One region of the Gottfriedia acidiceleris genome, then DNA from elsewhere that is predicted to be linked to it. Evidence: riboswitches for the same ligand, from Rfam matches in the RefSeq annotation. Region 1 holds a riboswitch; the other holds the start of a gene.
What was found. Region 1 has a riboswitch for cobalamin ahead of metE (5-methyltetrahydropteroyltriglutamate--homocysteine S-methyltransferase). Riboswitches for the same ligand answer to the same signal wherever they lie in the genome.

Region 1 (3,437 bases):
ATTGTGTCCATAATATCGCTAAAATTGCTATAACACATATGAGTATGTATTTGCGTTTCATTTCGGACGCTTGAGGTAGCTAAACGAAATGCTCTCGTTACCCAATGTAAATATTGATCCCAATCTTTTTGCTTCAAAGGTAAACCTTCTCGAATTGCAGGTTCATCAACTTGAATAATTGAAATGCCAGCAGCTTCGAGTGCTTTTACTTCTTTACGTAAAGCTAATGCAATTTCATTTGCTATTTCTTCTCTTGTACGATCCTCACGAACAAATGACCAATTTAATATTGTAACTGGACCTGTTAACATCCCTTTGACTGGTTTAGCTGTTAAGCTTTGTGCATACTCAGTTTCATTTACAGTAATTGGCTTTGTAAATTCCACTTTACTAAAAATAATTGGCGGTTTAACACAGCGCGATCCATAAGATTGAACCCATGCTTTTTTCGTAAATGCAAAACCCTCTAGTTTCTCACCAAAATATTCAACCATATCCGTACGCTCATACTCACCATGTACTAATACATCCATATCAATATTTTCTTGAATTTCAATCCATTCTTTAATTTTCAATTTAATTTGATTCATATATTCTGAATCATCTATTGTACTTTTGCGCCATTGCTGTCTTAATTGTTTAATTTCCTTCGTTTGAGGGAAGCTTCCAATTGTAGTCGTTGGTAAAATCGGTAAATTCATTACTTTATTTTGTAATGGATATCTTAAATGGAATGGTACTGGTCTTCTAAAATCATCTTCATTAATGGATTCCAATTCATTCTGAGTTGAATGATTTTTTCTGCTAAGTTGTTTTAAATTTACTAAACAATTACTTGCATATTTAACTTCATTATCAAACATGCTCGCTTTGTTTATTACTAAACTTTTTAGTATCACTAACTCTTCTAATTTTTCATCGGCAAACGATAATGCCTCGAACAATGTTTCATTTAATAAATTCTCTTCAACTTTTGTAACTGGTACGTGAAGCAAACTACAAGACGGTTGAATCCACCAATCCTTTGGACTTATTTCTTGTTTAAGAGAATTTAAAAATTCAATCGAATCATTTAAATCATTTCTCCAAATATTACGTCCATTAAGTATTCCTACGCCTAGTACTTTGTCATCTGGAAATCCGTACTCAAGGATCGACTGTAAATTCCCATCTTTACCGTGAACAAAATCAAGACCAATGCCTTCTACTGGGAACGAAATTAGTTCTTTATATTGTTCAACTGCTTCAAAGTAGGTTTGAAGCATAATTGATAATGTAGGTACAGCTTTTGCGATTTGATCATAAACTTTTTTCAAAAATCGAATATCTTCGCTTGATTCTTCTAACACAAAACATGGTTCATCAATTTGTACCCACTCAACACCTTCATTCTCTAGCTCTTTAAGCATTTGTATATAAAGGTTTACTAGATTATTTATTATGTTTCGTTTTTCTTCTTCCTGGTAACCTTTTGCTAACTGTACAAATGAATAGATTCCTAGAATGACAGGTTTCGTTTTTATACCAAGCTCAATTAATGCCTCTTTGTATGCTTCTAGTGGCTTATTAAATAATAATCTAGATTGCATTTCTTTTTGATATTCAGGGACGATATAGTGATAGTTTGTATTAAACCATTTCGTCATTTCACAAGCTACAATGTTCTTACTTCCTCTTGCTAATGCAAAATAAGTATCTAGACTTGGTCTTTGATTTATTACACCAAATCGACTAGGAATCCAGCCAAACATAGTAGCAAAATCTAACACATGATCATAAAACGTAAAATCATTTACGGGGACTAGCTCTACACCTAAATCGTGCTGTTTCTTTATTGAGCATAATCTCAGTGATTTCATTTCTTTTTCAAATTCTTCTTGATTAATTTTATTTTGCCAAAAGCTTTCTAACGTTTTTTTCCATTCACGATTTTCACCAATTCTCGGATATCCTAGATTACTTATGTGTACCAATTTGTCCCTCTCCTTTTAACTAAAATAAAAAAGCATTTTTATCTCATAAGAGACAAAAATGCCTTTAAGTTGGAAAACATAAATCATTAGAATACGTTAACTTAAGCTTTCTTTCCATAAGGCACCTCCCTATCTCTCGTAGGTCAAACAGCGTCGTTAGAATAGGCAGGTCTCCTGACTTAAGAATCTTTGTAAATAAAAGCCTTCCCTATTTAAATAAGTGGCATCTTCTTATTTACTCCTCTATTACAGTGGCGGGACCGTGTTGGAATTAAACCAAACTTCCCTTTTAAGTAAATGATTTCAAACTTCGAACTTCATTTACACCTATTCCCTACTATTTAGTTTTCATCATTTTGTCATAAAATACAAAAATAGTCAAAATATTTATTTTTTATTTTCCGTACTATTTTAAAAAAAATTTTATTTTGGGTTAAATAAATAATGTCGATTTAGTTATTCAGGTAATTTAAAAAATGCGTTCGTATAATAATCTCATCCAGTTTCATTACTGTTTGATCTAATTATACGAACGCATTGATTGTTTATAAAATTTATATTTTTATTGAATAGCTATATTCATAGGAACATCTTACCATCAAACTAAGTGATGCATTAGTTAGCTATTTCTTCATCTGCTTTTGTATCTATTGGTACACGTTTTCCGATCCCGAAAGCATAGAAACAAATGACAAGTATTGCCAAGAAAATTATCCCTACAATAAGTGAGATACGTGTGTCATCATTAAACCACATACCAATTAATACCAATACTAAATAGGCTAATGTTAAGTAGTTAGTAAATGGTGCAAAAGGCATTTTAAAAGGATGATTTTTAATTTCATCTCCCTTTACTTTTCTGAAACGAATATGACTAATTAAAATGACAAACCACGGGATCATCCCAGGAAGTACGCTTGCACTGTATACATACACGAATAAGTTTTTTGGTGCAATAAAATTTAAAATAACACCAATTATTAAGCCTATTAATACACCGATTGTACCGAATAAAGGCACTCCGTTATTTGAGACTTTTGTAAAATATTTTGGTGCTTGTCCATTTATACCTAATGTATAAAGCATGCGTCCAGCACTATAAATACCACTGTTACAACCAGACATTGCAGCAGTAATTACTACAAAGTTAATAATTCCAGCTGCAGCTGTAATACCAAATTTTGCAAAAGTTACAACAAACGGGCTACCAATTGAATTTAGTTGATCCCAAGGGAAAACTGTTACAATTACAAAAATAGCACCAATATAGAAAATTAAAATACGCCAAATAAGACTTTGAATCGCATCTTTTAATGTTTTTTTCGGATTTTCTGCTTCTCCAGCTGTAATACCAATTAATTCAACGCCTTGATAAGCTCCAACTACTAGTGAAAGAGCAAAGAAGAAGCCTGACCAACCTCCTGTAAAGAAACCACCATTTTTCCAAAGATTAGATAGTCCAAT
Region 2 (3,437 bases), 1.1 Mb from region 1:
AACTATAAGAGGCGTTGTAGCGGTGATTCGTGATGTTACAGAGCAAAGACGTTTAGAAAAAATGAGAAAAGATTTTATAGCACATGTTTCTCATGAACTACGTACGCCTATTTCCTTATTACAAGGCTATAGCGAAGCGATTGTTGATGGTGTAGCAGAATCCAAGGAAGAGATGCAAGAATTGTCACAAATCATTTATGATGAGTCACTTAGAATGGGTCGATTAGTAAATGATTTGTTAGATTTAGCAAGAATGGAGAACGGTTTTACTGAATTAAATAGAGAGTTCGTTCCTCTAGTTCAATTTGTAGATCGAATTTTACGCAAGTTTAAAGGTTTAGCAAAGGAAAAGAATATTAAGCTATTTGGAGAAATTGACAACATTCCACATTCAAATATCTACATAGATGAGGATCGAATGGAACAGGTTTTTACAAATTTAATTGATAATGCAATAAGACATACAAATGAAAATGGAAGAATAATTGTTTCAGTAAATCAAAATGAACGATCAACTACATTTAATTTTATTGATTCAGGTGCAGGGATTTCAAAAGAAGATTTACCATTTGTATTTGAACGTTTTTATAAAGCGGATAAAGCTCGGACAAGAGGTAGAAGTGGAACGGGTTTAGGTTTATCAATCGTTAAAAATATTGTAACAGCACATGGTGGATCAATCCAGGTCTATAGTGAAGTAGGACAGGGAACGACATTTAAGGTTAAAATACCGCATAATTTACGAATGAACGAAAAAGATGTAGAGTAATCTTGTTTCATATAAAACATATTTCATCATGTTTAGAGACGAAATTTCTGCAAAACACATAAAAAACAAATAAAAGGTTAGTAAAATAATAAACAAATAAATAAAATAATTGAATTCTTACCCAATTTATCTTACGATTGAATTAATGAAATATTGATGAGTTTAGTGCAAATATTGCTTAAAAGGGAATCTGGTATAATCCAGAACTGTCCCCGCAACTGTAATGTGGACGAAACGAATAGCCACTGTTCTTTAAGAATGGGAAGGTCGGAGTAGGTTGAAACAAAGTCAGTAGACCTGCTAAATTCATCCTTGTTCAATTCTTCGGGGAGTAAGAATTTGAAGCAGCAATTGCAAGACTTCTTGTATTTATATGTTGTTTCAGCCCCCGTTCAAAATGAATGGGGTTTTTTTATGCTTTCCAAATATATTAGGAGGATTTAAATGAAGAAGTTTTTATCAGGTTTGATCATTATGTTATTGTGTTTAGGATTATTTGGTTGTAATAATGATTCGACACAAAAAAAATCGAATGTAAGTAAGAGTGAACAAGCAACTTTTCCAATGACTGTAAAAGATGCAACGAACAAAGAAATTAGCTTTAAAAAAGCACCTAAAAGAATAGTATCACTTATTCCAAGTAATACTGAAATCTTGTTTTCTATTGGTGATGGCAAGGATGTAGTAGGGGTAACGGATTTTGACAATTATCCAAAAGAAGTAAAATCAATTGATAAAGTTGGCGGAAATAATGCCGATATGACATATAATGTTGAAAAAATTATTTCATTAAAACCTGATTTGGTTTTGGCGCATGAATCAAGTTTAGGAATTTCTGCTGATGGTTTAGAACAGATAAAACAAGCGGGGATTAATGTTTTTGTCGTAAAAAATGCAGCAACTATTAATGATGTGTATGATACAATTCAACAAGTTGGAGAGATAACGGGGAAAACTGAGCAATCGAAAAAAGTAGTAACTGGTATGAAAACAAAATTAGATGAAATTAGCAAAAAAACAGCCAAAGTAACTACAAATCCAAAGGTTTGGCTTGAAATATCAGGACCACCAGAAATATATACAGCAGGTAAAGGTACGTTCCTAGACGAAATGCTTTCGATTGTTCATGCTAAAAACGTAGCAAAAAGTGAAAAAGGTTGGGTAAAGTATAGTGAGGAATCAGCGATTAAAGCGAATCCCGATGTGATTTTAACAACTTATGGATATTATGTTCCAAATCTAGAAAAAACTGTAATGGCTAGAAAAAACTGGCAAACAGTAAACGCAATTAAAAATCACCGTGTATATGATGTTAATTCAGATACAACATCTAGACCAGGTCCAAGACTTGCAGAGGGAGTCGAAGCAATTGCAAAGGCGGTTTACCCAGAGCTTTATAAATAATACATATTCAATCTTTTTAATTCCAATTATCTTATTAATTTTTTTATTTATTTTAGGGGTTTCGATCGGGTCTACATCGATTCCCTTTTCTTCTATTATTTCTAGCTTTTCAGATGCTCTATTTAAAACAGAGTATGTTCCAGCTGATATTCAAACAATTGTCATGAATATACGAGTGCCAAGGGTTATGTTAGCTGCATTAGTCGGTGCGAGCCTTTCGTTGGCAGGTGTTGCATTTCAAGGAATACTTAAAAATCCATTAGCTGATCCTTTTACTTTAGGTGTTTCTTCAGGTGCCTCTGTAGGAGCGGTGGTTGTTTTATTTTTTCAAATAAGCTTACCATTTGTAACTTATTTTACTTTACCTGTTGTTAGTATATTATTTGGATTTGGAACACTCATCTTATTATTACTATTTGTTAGAAAACTAGATCGATCTCTAAATGTAGAGACAATCATACTAGGTGGCATTATAATAAGTTCATTTTGTTCTGCATTAATATCATTATTTATAACTTTTTCAAATAATGAATTACGTGCAGTAATTGGATGGTTAATGGGTAATATTGGTGGGAGGGGCATTCAGTATTCTTTTAGTTTATTACCGTTTTTAATCATTTCTTTCTTAATTTTATTAAGTCAAAATAGGCAGCTAGATGCGATGACATTTGGTAGCACGAATGCAAAACATATCGGAATTGATGTGAAAAAGTCCACTTATTTAATTTTGTTAACTGGAAGTATTTTATCTGGTGCAGCAGTAGCTGTTTCTGGAACAATAGGATTTGTAGGATTAGTTGTTCCTCATTTTACTAGAACTATGGTAGGACCATTACATAAAAAATTACTTCCATTATCGATGATCAATGGCGCAATATTTTTAATTGGATCTGACATTTTATCTAGGATTGTTTTAGCTCCTAGAGAATTACCAATTGGGGTAATTACATCTTTAATTGGTGCGCCAATATTTGCTTTTATATTACTATCTTTGAAAAGAAATAGGGGAAAAGTATGATCAAATGTCAAGATATCTCATATTCATATGATGGAATTCATACTGATTTGGATGAACTGTCTTATTCTATTAATCAAGGAGAATGGCTAGGAATTATTGGTCCAAATGGGAGTGGAAAGTCAACGTTTTTAAATATTCTTTGTGGACTTTTTAAGCCGTCTAAAGGAAATGTAATGTTGGATGGAGAATTTGTTACTAGTATGTCTAATAAACAAATAGCAAAAAAGATTGCTGTTTTATCACAAC

Region 2: linked by a shared signal. The riboswitch ahead of MY490_RS08905 (ABC transporter substrate-binding protein) and the one ahead of metE (5-methyltetrahydropteroyltriglutamate--homocysteine S-methyltransferase) in region 1 are both predicted to bind cobalamin.

Annotation. Positions count from the first base shown of each region.
Region 1 covers NZ_CP096034.1:2,938,193-2,941,629, forward strand. The annotation lists gene metE (5-methyltetrahydropteroyltriglutamate--homocysteine S-methyltransferase) at 1-1,973, opposite strand, end outside; cobalamin riboswitch at 2,121-2,319, opposite strand; gene MY490_RS13990 (amino acid permease) at 2,589-3,437, opposite strand, start outside.
Region 2 covers NZ_CP096034.1:1,840,785-1,844,221, forward strand. The annotation lists gene MY490_RS08900 (ATP-binding protein) at 1-769, shown strand, start outside; cobalamin riboswitch at 916-1,088, shown strand; gene MY490_RS08905 (ABC transporter substrate-binding protein) at 1,214-2,173, shown strand; gene MY490_RS08910 (FecCD family ABC transporter permease) at 2,139-3,191, shown strand; gene MY490_RS08915 (ABC transporter ATP-binding protein) at 3,188-3,437, shown strand, end outside.